Regions from separate parts of the Sphingomonas plantiphila genome, predicted to be linked through region 3. Evidence: predicted binding sites of a transcription regulator. Region 3 holds the regulator's gene; each other region holds the start of a gene.
The links. Region 3 encodes LexA, which represses DNA repair genes until DNA is damaged. Its sites were predicted from a motif close to GTTCCNCNCTTGTTCT; they were not measured.

Region 1 (3,207 bases), on a different contig from region 3:
ATGCGCCACGCGCCGGGCGATAGCGATTATGACGACATCCAGCAGATTCTGCTGAATTCCAATCGCGCCGCGGCGCTGACGCGTCAGTTGCTTGCCTTTTCGCGGCAGCAGACGCTGCGGCCGCAAGTCCTGCAGATTCCCGACGTCATTTCCGAGGTGTCGAACCTGCTCAAGCGGCTGTTGGGCGAAACGGTCGAGCTGGTCGTCAATCACGGGCGCAATCTCGGCCCGGTCCGCGCCGATCCCGGCCAGCTGGAGCAGGTAGTCGTGAACCTGGCGGTCAATGCGCGCGACGCGATGCTTGCCAAGAACCCGCGCGGCGGCGGGACGTTGACGATCGAGACCCTGAGCGTCCCGGCGCACGAGGTGCGGGCGATGGATGACGAGGTTCTGCCGGTCGGCGACTATACCGCGCTGCGCGTTTCGGACACCGGCACCGGCATCGCGCAGGACGCGCTTGCCCATATCTGGGAGCCGTTCTTCACCACCAAGGAGGTGGGGAAGGGTACGGGACTGGGCCTTTCGACCGTCTACGGTATCATCAAGCAGTCGGGCGGCTACATCTTCGCCGAGAGCGAGGCGGGGAAGGGGGCGACCTTCACGATCTACTTGCCGGTTCACGCCGCCGCCGAACCCGCCGCGCAACTGAGTGCGGCAAAGGCGGTGCAGGGCGATCTGTGGGGGACCGGCACGGTCTTGCTGGTCGAAGACGAGGCGATGGTCCGCGCGGTCGCCGAGCGCGCGCTGGCGCGGCAGGGCTATACGGTGCTGACCGCCGAGAATGGCGAGGCGGCTCTCGAGTTGCTCGAGACGAGCGACAAGCCCGATCTGCTGATCAGCGACGTGGTGATGCCGACGATGGACGGCCCGACGATGGTCCGCCACGCGCGCAAGAAATATCCCGACCTCAAGATCATCTTCATGTCGGGCTATGCCGAGGAGCAGCTGCGCAAGTCGATCGATATCGACAAGGTCGCGTTTCTTCCCAAACCATTTTCGGTGCAGCAGCTCGCCGAGCTCGCGCGATCCGTTATGACTGCGAAATAGCGTTCGGAAAATAAGGGCTTGGCGAGGCCGCAAGACTGCGGCAAGCGTGCACCATGACCTCTCCCCAGCGTATTCTCATTGTCGAAGACGAGCCCCTGATTGCCATGATGCTCGAGGATTTCCTCGAGATGCTCGGCAAGGATCTGGCCGGCTCGGCCGATAGCGTCGCGACGGCCCTGTCGGTGATCGAGACCGGGGAGGTCGAAGCCGCGATCCTCGACGTCAACCTGTCCGGCGGCGAGAAAAGCTGGCCGGTGGCCGATGCGCTGGCGGCGGCGGGGATTCCGTTTGTCCTGGCGACGGGCGGCAGCGGCGACATGGTCGCCGATGGCTACAAGGATCGCCCGGTCCTTCCCAAACCGTTCACGATGGACGCGGTGGAGAAGGCGCTCGACGCGCTCTGAGTTCGTGCCGAGCGGCCACCCGGGTGGCTCACGGCACTGAGACCCCAGACCGACTAGGGCTGCGCAGCTGCAGCGACCCGCGCGGCCGCGCTTGGCGGGGCCGGCGCGGCTGCGCGCATCGTCCTCCACGTCCAGAACAAAAAAAGATCGTTCCTCACTTGTTCCTGTGGAACAAATGGTATACGCAGCAGATCAGGATCGGCGAGAGCGTGTTGAAGACAGCGCGCAAAGCCTCTAGCGACGGAGACTTCTGATGGCGGCTTCCCTCAAGGTGATCGAAGGAAAGATGGGCATTTCTCCGGACAAGCAAAAGGCGCTCGACGCGGCGCTGGCACAGATCGACCGCGCATTCGGCAAGGGTAGCGCGATGAAGCTCGGCTCGAAGGAGACGATGCAGGTCGAGGCGATCTCGACCGGCTCGCTCGGGCTCGACATCGCACTTGGCGTCGGCGGTTTGCCGCGCGGCCGCGTCATCGAAGTCTACGGTCCGGAAAGCTCGGGCAAGACGACGCTGGCGCTGCATGTCATCGCCGAGGCGCAGAAGAATGGCGGCACCGCTGCGTTCGTCGACGCAGAGCATGCGCTCGACCCGGTCTATGCCAAGAAGCTGGGCGTCAACATCGACGAACTGATCGTCTCACAGCCCGATACCGGCGAGCAGGCGCTGGAGATCACCGACACGCTGGTGCGGTCGAATGCGATCGACGTGCTGGTGGTCGATTCGGTCGCCGCGCTGGTACCGCGCGCCGAAATCGAGGGCGAGATGGGCGACAGCCATGTCGGTCTGCAGGCACGCCTGATGTCGCAATCGCTGCGCAAGCTGACCGGTTCGATCAGCCGCTCGCGCTGCATGGTGATCTTCATCAACCAGCTGCGCATGAAGATCGGCGTGATGTACGGCAACCCCGAGACCACGACCGGCGGCAATGCGCTGAAGTTCTACGCCTCGGTCCGCCTCGACATCCGTCGCACCGGACAGATCAAGGATCGCGACGACATCATCGGCAACGCGACGCGCGTGAAGGTGGTGAAGAACAAGGTCGCCCCGCCGTTCAAGCAGGTCGAATTCGACATCATGTATGGCGAGGGGATCTCCAAGATCGGTGAGATCCTCGATCTCGGCGTCAAGGCCGGGCTGGTCGAGAAGGCCGGCGCCTGGTTCAGCTATGACAGCATCCGCATCGGCCAGGGGCGTGAGAACGCAAAGACGTTCCTCAAGGAGAATCCCGATGTCTGCGCCAGGCTGGAAGCGGCCATTCGCGGACGCACCGAGCAGGTCGCCGAAGAGATGATGACCGGACCGGATGCCGAGGACGATCTCTAAGCGCGGGATTTACGGATAGCGGGGTTAAGGCCCCGGCAAGGATGAGCGGGCAGGATTGCCTGTATCGCGGGCCGTGCCGATCCGAGCTGGACGGCGGCGGTCAAGGGACGAGCATCCCACTGGAAGGCCCGGCGCAGTGCGCCGGGCCTTTCCATTTGTGCCGCATCCGCGCACGCTATGCTTCGATCATCACCTGTCCGAGCGGAGCTTGCCATGATTACCGTCCATCACCTCGAAAACTCGCGTTCGCAGCGTGTGCTCTGGCTGCTCGAGGAGCTGGGACTTCCCTACGAGATCCGCCGCTATGAGCGGAACCCCAGGACGATGCTGGCTCCGCCCGAACTGCGTGCGGTGCACCCGCTCGGCAAGTCGCCCGTCATCGTCGATACCGGCACCAGCGGCGGGGACCCGCGCACCGTCGCCGAGACCGGT
Region 2 (3,207 bases), 300 kb from region 3:
TTCCACGAAGTCGCGCGGCGTGCCGGCCAGGCCCGGATAATAGACCTGGCTGAGCAGGCTGTGCAGCGCATGCCCGAATTCGTGGAACAGCGTCGAGGCATCGTCGATGCTGATCAGCGTCGGCTCGCCGGTACCGCCCTTGGTGAAATTGTTGTTATTCGACGCCAGCACGATCTTGTCGCCGCGCAGGCCCGAGCGGCTGCGATAGCTGGTCGCCCACGCGCCCGAGCGCTTGCCGGCGCGGGCGAAATTGTCGAGATAGAAGATCCCGACCGTCTCATCCTTGCGCTTCACCTCGAAGGTGCGGACATCGGGGTGGAACACCGGGATCGCCCCGGTATTTTCCTTGAACTCGAGATCGTAGAGCCGCCCGGCGGCATAGAACATGGCGTTGACCATGTTGTTGAGCTCGAGATACGGCTTCACCTCGCTCTCATCGAGGTCGTACTTCGCCTTGCGGACCTTTTCCGCATAATAGCGATAGTCCCAGCCCTCGATCGTGATCTTGGGACCCTTGCCCGCCTTCGCCTCGGCATCGGCGAGCGCCTGCATGTCGGCGACTTCCTGCTTTACCCGCGCGACCGCCGCGGGCCAGACCGACATCATCAGCTTGGTCGCATTCTCCGGCGTCTCCGCCATCGTATCGTCCATGCGGTAATGGGCGTGGGTCTTGAAGCCGAGCACCTTGGCGCGCTCCTGGCGCAGCTTCAGGATCTGCGCGATCGTGGCATTGGTATCGTTCGCGTCGCCATTGTCGCCGCGGTTGATATAGGCCTTGTACACCTTTTCGCGCAGCGGGCGGTTGGTCGCGTACATCAGGAAAGGCTGCATCGACGAGCGGGTGTTCTTGACCGCCCATTTGCCCGCCTGTCCGCGTGCCTTGGCCTCCTCGGCAAGGCTTGCCTTGAAGCTGTCGGGCAGGCCGGCGAGATCGGCCTCATTGTCGATGATGATCGCGGTCTCCTCGTCCGCCAGCACCTTGCGGCTGAACTCGGTATAGAGCTTGGCGAGTTCGCCGTTGATCCGCTTGACCTCGGCCTTCTGCGCCGCGTCGAGCAGCGCGCCCGAGGTCACGTAATCGCGATATTCGCGCTCGAGCAGACGCATCTGCTGGGCATTGAGGCCGAGCGTCTCGCGCTTGTCGTACAGCGTCTTGACCCGCTGGAACATCTTGGGGTCGAGGCTCATCTCAGTGAAGAAGGCCGACAGCTTCGGGCTCCATTCGGCCGCGATCTTCTGAACCTCGGGACTGGCGAGATTGCTGGTATAGACGCCCCAGACCGGGAACACGCGGGCCAGCGAATTGGTCGTCTTCTGGCCTGCTTCGATCGTGTTGGCGAAGGTGGGTGCGGCGGGATTGTCGCGGATCGCGGCGAATTGTGCGCGCGCCTCGGCCATCCCCTTCTCGAATGCCGCCGGGAACATGGCGGGCTTGATCTTGTCCCACTGGGGAACGCCCTCGAACGGGCCGGGCCATTTGTCGAGCATGGGGGCAGGATCCGGTGCAGTGGTGGCAGGCGTGGCGGCGGGCGTCTGTGCCGCGGCGGGCAGCACGGCGAGAAGAGAGGCGGTGGCAAGCAGGATCGCGCCGGAAACGGGCTTCATCAAATTCCCCTGGGAGTTGGTGTGATAGCGGGATGATACGCGGTGAGCACTGCTTGGCAAGCTTGACTCGACGAACGACAGGAACAAAATAGGAACAAATTTCACGAGTCGGAGTCTTTAGTCGGATCATGGCCGATCCCGCCGTCATCAGCCAGCTGCGAGAAACGCTGCGCGGCATCGAGGGAAGCGGCTTTCGCCGCCGCCCGGTGCTGCCGTTCGGCATGCAGCGAATGGACGCGCGGCTGGCCGATGGCGGGCTGCGGCTCGATGCATTGCACGAAGTGGCGGCGGCAACCCCCGATCTCACAGACGATGCTGCCGCGACATTGTTCGTCGCGGGGATCGCGGCGCGCGCCTGGGGTCCGGTGCTGTGGGTGGTGCGCCGCCGCGATCTGTTCGCCCCCGGCCTGTACCAGGCGGGACTGGCGCCAAAGCGCGTGCTCTATGCCGAGGCGTCGGACGATGCCGAGCTGCTGGCGATCATGGAGGAAGGGCTGCGCCATCGCGGGCTCGGCGCGGTGGTGGGCGAGGCGCGCCGCGTGGCGATGCCCGCGACGCGGCGTCTGCAGCTCGCGGCCGAGGGCGGGCGCACCGTCGCGCTGCTGATGAAGCGCCATCCGCGCCAGGGCGGCGACCCGCTCGGCGCGCCGTCTGCGGCGGTGACGCGCTGGCGGGTGGGCTGTGCCCCGTCCTCCCCGCTGCCGGTCGAGGGGGTGGGACGCGCGCGCTGGCAGCTTGAGCTGGCACGACAAAAGGGGGGCGATCCTTTCGAGATTCTAGTGGAGGCGTGCGATGAAACGGGTCGCTGCGCTCTACCTGCCCGACTGGCCGATCGAACGGCTGGCGCAGGCGGAGCGGACACGCGCACAGACCGCGCCGCCGCCTGACCCCGGCGCTGTGGCCGATGCGATGGCACTGCGTGCAGGCGCGGTGGCCGAACAGGAGGTTGCCTGCTCGGTCCCGCGCGGCGGCGGCTGGCGGCCCGGCGCGCGCTGGGCGCGGGAAGAACGCGAGCGCCAGATCGCCGCGTTGCCCGCGCACCAGCGCCCGTCGATCCGCGAGCTGGGGCGGCGCGACGAAGCCGCGGGCAACCCGTTCCGGCCGATGCAGTCGGACGAGGTGCGCAGTCAGATTCCGGCGGGCAAGCCGCCTGCGCCCAAATTCCTCCCCGAGATTGCTCGGGGAGGGGGACCGTCGCGCAGCGATGGTGGAGGGGCCGCGCCGCAGGTGCGGAATGCGAGGAGTCCGGTAACCGCTGCTATGCGGCGGCCCCTCCACCCCGCCCTGCGGGCGCGGTCCCCCTCCACGAGCCAGCTCGGGGAAGAATTGGTCCCTCGAGTCACCTCCATCCGCACCGGCAATCGCGTGCTGGTCGCCGCCGCCTGTCCCGCCGCCCGCGCGCTGGGCATTGCCCCTGGCATGGCGGTGACGCAGGCGCGGGCGCAGGTGCCGGGACTCGACGTTCGCCCCGCCGACCCCGAGGGCGATCGCGCCGCGCTTCACGCCCTCGCGCTGCTGGCTGCACGGCGATGGGCGCCGAGCGTCGCGGTCGCTGACGATGCTACGCTGCTGATCGACCTGACCGGCGTCGCGCACCTGCAC
Region 3 (3,207 bases):
GAGATGATTTCCGTCGCCGAGGCGCAAGCCCGCCTGTTCGCACTGGCCGCGCCGGTTGCGGCGACGCAGGTTCCGTTGCAGGCGGCCGCCGGACGCTGGGCCGCCGAAGCCGTCGCCGCGTTGCGCACCCAACCCGACCGCCCGCTATCGGCGATGGACGGATATGCGATCCGCTTCGACGACCTGCCCGGCCCCTGGCGATTGGTCGGCGAAAGCGCCGCGGGTCGCCCGCTCGCACGCGTCGTCCAGCCCGGCGAGGCGGCGCGCATCTTTACCGGCGCCGCGCTCCCCGATGGCGCCGACTCCGTGCTGATCCAGGAGGAGGCACAGCGCGATGGCGACACGGTCATGCTCGACGGTGAAGGGCCGCCGCACGCGCGCGCGCATGTCCGCGCCGCGGGACTGGACTTTCACGCGGGCGACACGCTGATCGCGCCGGGTGCGCGCATCACGCCGACGCGCATCGCGCTCGCCGCGGTCGCGGGCCATTCCACCCTCCCCGTTCGCCGACGACTCCGCGTCGCTATCGCCGCAACCGGCGACGAACTGTGCGCGCCCGGCGAAACGCTGGCGCCCGGCCAGGTGCCGGAAAGCAACGGCGCGATGCTCGCGGCGATGCTTGCCCCCCTCCCCGTCGAGCTGACCGATCTCGGCATCCTGCCCGACCGGCGCGATTCGCTGACCGCGGCCTTCGCGGCCGTCGATGCCGACCTGCTGGTGACGACCGGCGGAGCGTCGGTCGGGGACCATGACCTGGTCCGTCCTGCGCTGGAGGCGGCGGGCGCCGCGATCGATTTCTGGCGCGTCGCGGTGCGGCCGGGCAAGCCGATGATGGCGGGCAGGATGCGCGACACGGTGGTGATCGGATTGCCCGGCAACCCGGTCTCCGCCCATGTCACCGCGCTGTTGTTCGTTTGTCCGATGATCGCGCATCTTGCGGGCGCCGCTGACCCGCTCACGGCCACGCGCCGCGCGACGCTCGGCCATGATCTGCCCGCCGGGGGTGCGCGCACGGATCATCTGCGCGCGGTGCACCGTGACGGGCGGGTGCACGCCGCCGCCCGGCAGGACAGTTCGATGCTGCGGACCCTTGCCGAATCCGACTGCCTGATCGTGCGTCCCGCGCACGCACCCCCGGCGAAAGCGGGCGACTCGGTACAAATCCTCGACCTTGGATGATCGTCGCGCTTGACGGAGGGTAGAACAAGGCGTAAACGTTCCGCGTCTGTTCTGGATGGAGACCGTCCTATGCTTACGAAGAAGCAGCACGAGTTGATCTGCTTCATCGCCGACCGGCTGGCCGATACGGGTGTGTCGCCATCGTTCGAGGAGATGAAGGACGCGCTCGACCTGAAATCCAAGTCGGGCGTGCACCGCCTGATTTCCGCGCTCGAGGAGCGCGGCTTCCTGCGTCGCCTGCCCAATCGTGCGCGCGCGCTCGAAGTGGTCAAGATGCCCGAGCGTGGCGAGGCCAAGAAGCCTGCTGCACGGTCGAACGTCGTTGCGATGCCGCGCCCTGCGCCGCAGCCCGCCAATGACGTGGTCGAAATCCCGCTGCACGGCCGCATCGCCGCGGGTGTGCCGATCGAGGCGCTGGAGGGATCGACGATGCTTCCCGTCCCCGCCGCGCTGCTGGGGTCGGGCGAGCATTATGCGCTTGAGGTCGCCGGGGATTCGATGGTCGATGCGGGGATCTTCGACGGCGACTATGCGCTGATCCGCCGCCAGGATTCGGCGCGCGACGGCGAGATCGTCGTCGCCCTGATCGAGGATATGGAAGCGACGCTGAAATATTTCCGCACCGAGGGCAGCATGGTGCGGCTCGATCCCGCCAACCGCAGCTATGACCCCCAGCGCTATCGCCCCGATCAGGTGCGCGTGCAGGGGCGGTTGGCAGGGCTGCTGCGGCGCTACTGAGACGTGCGATCGCCCCTCTCCCGTGGGCGAGGGGCGAACGTCGCGAGGGCTAGAAAGCGCAGCATTGCCCCTGCGCAAGACCATGGGAGAGCGACATGGCCCTGACCGGTGGATGTCATTGCGGCGCGGTGCGGTACGAGATCGCGGGCGAGCCGATGCATGGCGGGCAGGCACTCTGCCACTGCACCGATTGTCGGCGCTGCGCTGGCGCGCCGATGGTCGGCTGGGCGATGTATCCCGAAGATGCCCTGAGCGTGACCAAGGGCGAGCCGCGCGAATATGCCTCGTCCGAGACTGGCCAGCGCTGGTTCTGCTCCACCTGCGGGACCGGGCTGTTCTACCGCAATGCGCAGAACCTGCCGGGACTTGTCGACATCCAGGCATCGACCCTCGACGATCCCGACGCCGTCCCCGCCGCCGCGCATATCCAGGTCGCCGACCGCGTCGGCTGGATGAAGGACGCGCACGGCCTTCCCGAGTTTGAGCGGTTCCCGGGTGGGGCGTAGATCAGGCTGGCACGTCACGCTTGCTTGCCGCCAGACGACGGTTTTTCGTATCACGCCGAACCAGGAAACTGCCGCGGGCCATGCGTGAACGCGCCCGCGCGGGTGAGTGGCGCCTAATCGATCCCGTCGCTGTCCGGATCGTGTACGATCACCCGCTCTGGCTCCTCGGCAAGATCAGACCAGAAGGCGATGCGGCGCGAGGCGCCATCGTGGTGCGTGCCGCAGAACTCTTTGCTGAAATATTCAGCGAGGTTCGCGCCGTACTGGATCGTGTCGAATCCATGCATGGAAAATACTGGATTACCGGCTTCGTCCGGCGTCGCGGGAAGGAACCGATGCCCAAGAATGGGGATCAGCTTCGGCGCAGCGCGGATCGCATCGCGCACAACTTCGTGTCGCGCCATACGGTCGATCGGTCGTTCACCCCAAGCTGGCCACCACGACCCATGATCGACATCGAACAACAGGCAGTCGAGCGGCCATGCCAGCATGTGGCGAATTGTCGGATCTTCACGGTCCCACGCGTAGCCGCGCGCGGGATTGCGATCGAGGAGCAGCGCATACAGGTCCGACGGAAACCGGACGTCATAGCGATCCTGCGCCTGGTCCAGTTCGGATCGCGAATAGCCGGACTTCCAATCTGACACGGTCAGCGCCGCCCTAACGCATCGCGGAAGGTCGAGATGTCCGAACGCGGCATCCTCGGGTCGATCAAGCCGTCTCCGCCGCCGGGATCAGCGCATCGTCCTTTTCGTTCGCACGCTGTGCCGCGGCGCGGCCCTGC
Region 4 (3,207 bases), 2.4 Mb from region 3:
TCGCGTCCAGCCGCGCCTGATCCTGCGGCGTGATTGTGTGGTCCACCCCCGGCTCGCCATAGGCGTTGAGGATATCCGCGCGCTCGATCGACAGCGCGACATACTCTGCCGCGACCGGGTTGCCCGCCTCCGCCATCAGCCGGTTGGGACGGAAGCGGGTGGGGTCGAACACCGCGCCCGGATCGCTCAGGAACAGGATACGCGTCTGTCCGTACAGCATCGGCGTCACGTCGTGCAGCGTCCCGTCCGAACGGCGGCACACCGCGTGATGCTCCGCCTCGAAATAGCGGCCCGGCCAGCGCCAGATGATCCAGCCATAGGCAACCGACCCGCCATGCCGCCGCACCGCTTCCGCGGCGTTGCTGAAGCAATAGGCGATCTGCGCGCCTTCGCCCGGGACCACGTCGACATATTCGGGCATGCCCGGCGCGATCGTCGCGCAAAAGGCGAGCGCCGCCGCGTCGATGCTTTCCGGCGTATCCGTACCCATAACCCGCTCTTGTCCCAGTCCAGAATGCTTGCGGCGACGGTGCCGCTTGTGTTGTCGGCGTTCCCGCGCCCGATTGCCATTGCCGCCGGTGCGTGCGGCACTTCTGCGTGCGCCGTCCGTTACCTCGCGATGGACGACAGCATCGCAACGCTCACCGCCCGGATGGAGGCCGCCGCCGCGGCGATGGACTTCGAAGAGGCGCGGCGGCTGCGCGACCGCATCGCGCTGCTGCGCGGCGGGGCGGACAGCGCCGATGCCGCCGCCGCAGATACCGACGGGCTGACGCGACAGCAACCCGGTGCGATGGGGCTCGGCACCAGCCGCGCGCGGCTCTCGCGTCCCGCCGACTGGACCCCGCCGCGCAAGCCCGATCCGATGACCACGGGCCGCAGCCGGCGGGGCGGGCGGGGCAGGGCGGACTGATCGCGCGCCGATGCCGCGCCCGGCCGCCTCACCGCGCCCCGAGGAAATCGAGCTTGCCGACCGGCACGCCCTTCATCCGCAAAATCGCATAGGCCGTCGTGACATGAAAATAGAAGTTCGGGAGCGCGAAGTTGAACACATAGTCCGCGCCGCGGAACGGCACGTCGCCGCGCGGGGTCTTCAGCACCACCTCGGTCTCTTCCTTGCCGTCGAACCCGTCGCGCGGCGCGGCCTTCAGGAAGTCGATCGTCCGGTCGATCCGCGCGGCCAGGTCCGCGAAGCTCGCCTCCTCGTCCGCCATCGCGACGCTCTCCACCCCGCCGACGCGCACCGCCAGGAACTTGGCGCTGTCGCTCGCGCGCTGCACCTGCGCGGTCAGCGGGTGCATGTCGTCGGCCAGCCGCGCCTGCGTCAGTTCCGCCTCGTCCCACCCCTGCGCCTCGGCATAGGCGCGGCCCTTTTCCAGGAACGCCTTCATGCTGGTTAGCGCGCGGATCATCGGCGGGATCGAAACGTCGTACAGATTGTGCATCGGTGTCCCTTCGGAAACGGCCAGCGCCGCAAATGGGGCGAGCCCCCGCCGGTAACAAGGGGCCGCTCCACCCCTCGCAACCGGCGGCCCGCGCCCCTATCTGCCCCCTAGCATCCCCTCAAGAACAAAGCTAGAACTCCCTGCATGGCACTTACGCATATTTCCGTCCGCGGCGCGCGCGAGCACAATCTCAAGGGCGTTGACATCGACATTCCGCGCGACACGCTCACCGTCATCACCGGCCTGTCCGGCTCGGGCAAGTCCAGCCTCGCCTTCGACACCATCTATGCCGAGGGCCAGCGCCGCTATGTCGAGAGCCTGAGCGCCTATGCGCGCCAGTTCCTCGAGATGATGCAGAAGCCCGATGTCGAGCATATCGATGGCCTCTCGCCCGCGATCAGCATCGAGCAGAAGACCACCAGCCGCAACCCGCGCTCGACCGTCGCGACGGTGACCGAGATCTACGATTACATGCGCCTGCTCTGGGCGCGCATCGGCATCCCCTACAGCCCCGCGACCGGCCTGCCGATCAGCGCGCAGACCGTCAGCCAGATGGTCGACCGCGTCCTCGCGCTCCCCGAGGGCACGCGCCTGCTGCTCCTCGCCCCGGTCGTGCGCGGCCGCAAGGGCGAGTATCGCAAGGAACTCGCCGAATGGCAGAAGGCCGGCTTCCAGCGCGTCCGCATCGATGGCGAAACGTACCTGATCGAGGACGCCCCCGCGCTCGACAAGAAGTACAAGCACGACATCGAGGTGGTGATCGACCGCCTCGTCGTCCGCGACGACATCGCCACGCGCCTCGCGGAGAGCTTCGAGACCGCGCTCAAGCTCGCCGACGGCCTGGCGTACGTCGATCTGGTCGATACCACGGTAGGCTCCCTCTCCCCTTCAGGGGAGAGGGGCAGTGCGGTTCGCGAAGCCCCGCAGGCGTTTGTCGCCGAAGGACAGGCCCCTCTCCCAACCCTCTCCCCTGAAGGAGAGAGGGCTAAAGGCGGCATGAAGAACACCGGTATCCCCGACAACCGCATCGTCTTCTCCGAACGCTTCGCCTGTCCGGTCAGCGGCTTCACCATCGCCGAGATCGAGCCGCGCCTGTTCTCCTTCAACGCCCCGCAGGGCGCGTGCCCGGCATGCGACGGCCTCGGCGAAAAGCAGATCTTCGACGAAGACCTCGTCGTCCCCAACCACGATCTCAGCATCAAGAAGGGCGCCGTCGTCCCCTGGGCCAAGTCCAACCCGCCCAGCCCTTATTACATGCAGGTGCTCGGCAGCCTCGCGGGCGAATTCGGCTTCAGCCTCGAAACCCCGTGGAAGGACCTGCCCGAGGAGGTCCACTACCTCATCCTCCATGGCAGCCGCGGCAAGCCGGTCACGCTCACCTTTATCGACGGCCGCAAGAGCTACGACGTGAAGAAGCCGTTCGAGGGCGTCATCGGCAACCTCAACCGCCGCATGCTGCAGACCGAAAGCGCGTGGATGCGCGAGGAGCTGAGCAAGTACCAGGCCGCGCATGCGTGCGAGACCTGCCACGGCGCCCGCCTCAAGCCCGAGGCGCTGGCGGTCAAGGTGGCGATGCGCGACATCTCCAGCGTCACCCGCCTGTCGGTCGCCGACGCGGTCCCCTTCTTCAAGACGCTGCCCGACGCGCTCACCCCGCAGCAGCAGGAGATCGCCAGGGCGATCCTCAAGGAAATCGACGAACGCCTCGGCTTCCTCAACAATGTCGGGCTCGACTACCTCAACCTCGATCGCACCAGCGGCA

Region 1: the regulator LexA is predicted to act here: its motif matches at 1,601-1,616, upstream of recA (recombinase RecA).
Region 2: the regulator LexA is predicted to act here: its motif matches at 1,686-1,701, upstream of ABS767_RS01935 (ImuA family protein).
Region 4: the regulator LexA is predicted to act here: its motif matches at 1,567-1,582, upstream of uvrA (excinuclease ABC subunit UvrA).

The regions. Positions count from the first base shown of each region.
Region 1 is NZ_JBELQC010000002.1:426,740-429,946, reverse strand. Features, by position in the region: gene ABS767_RS14315 (hybrid sensor histidine kinase/response regulator) at 1-1,047, shown strand, start outside; gene ABS767_RS14310 (response regulator) at 1,101-1,451, shown strand; gene recA (recombinase RecA) at 1,705-2,775, shown strand; gene ABS767_RS14300 (glutathione S-transferase family protein) at 2,989-3,207, shown strand, end outside.
Region 2 is NZ_JBELQC010000001.1:406,820-410,026, forward strand. Features, by position in the region: gene ABS767_RS01930 (M3 family metallopeptidase) at 1-1,605, opposite strand, end outside; gene ABS767_RS01935 (ImuA family protein) at 1,734-2,492, shown strand; gene ABS767_RS01940 (DUF6504 family protein) at 2,398-3,207, shown strand, end outside.
Region 3 is NZ_JBELQC010000001.1:110,237-113,443, forward strand. Features, by position in the region: gene ABS767_RS00520 (molybdopterin molybdotransferase MoeA) at 1-1,179, shown strand, start outside; gene lexA (transcriptional repressor LexA) at 1,249-1,917, shown strand; gene ABS767_RS00530 (GFA family protein) at 2,013-2,423, shown strand; gene ABS767_RS00535 (hypothetical protein) at 2,537-3,070, opposite strand; gene ABS767_RS00540 (glutathione S-transferase family protein) at 3,135-3,207, opposite strand, start outside.
Region 4 is NZ_JBELQC010000001.1:2,462,709-2,465,915, forward strand. Features, by position in the region: gene ABS767_RS11740 (hypothetical protein) at 1-490, opposite strand, end outside; gene ABS767_RS11745 (UvrB/UvrC motif-containing protein) at 620-913, shown strand; gene ABS767_RS11750 (DUF1993 domain-containing protein) at 942-1,445, opposite strand; gene uvrA (excinuclease ABC subunit UvrA) at 1,590-3,207, shown strand, end outside.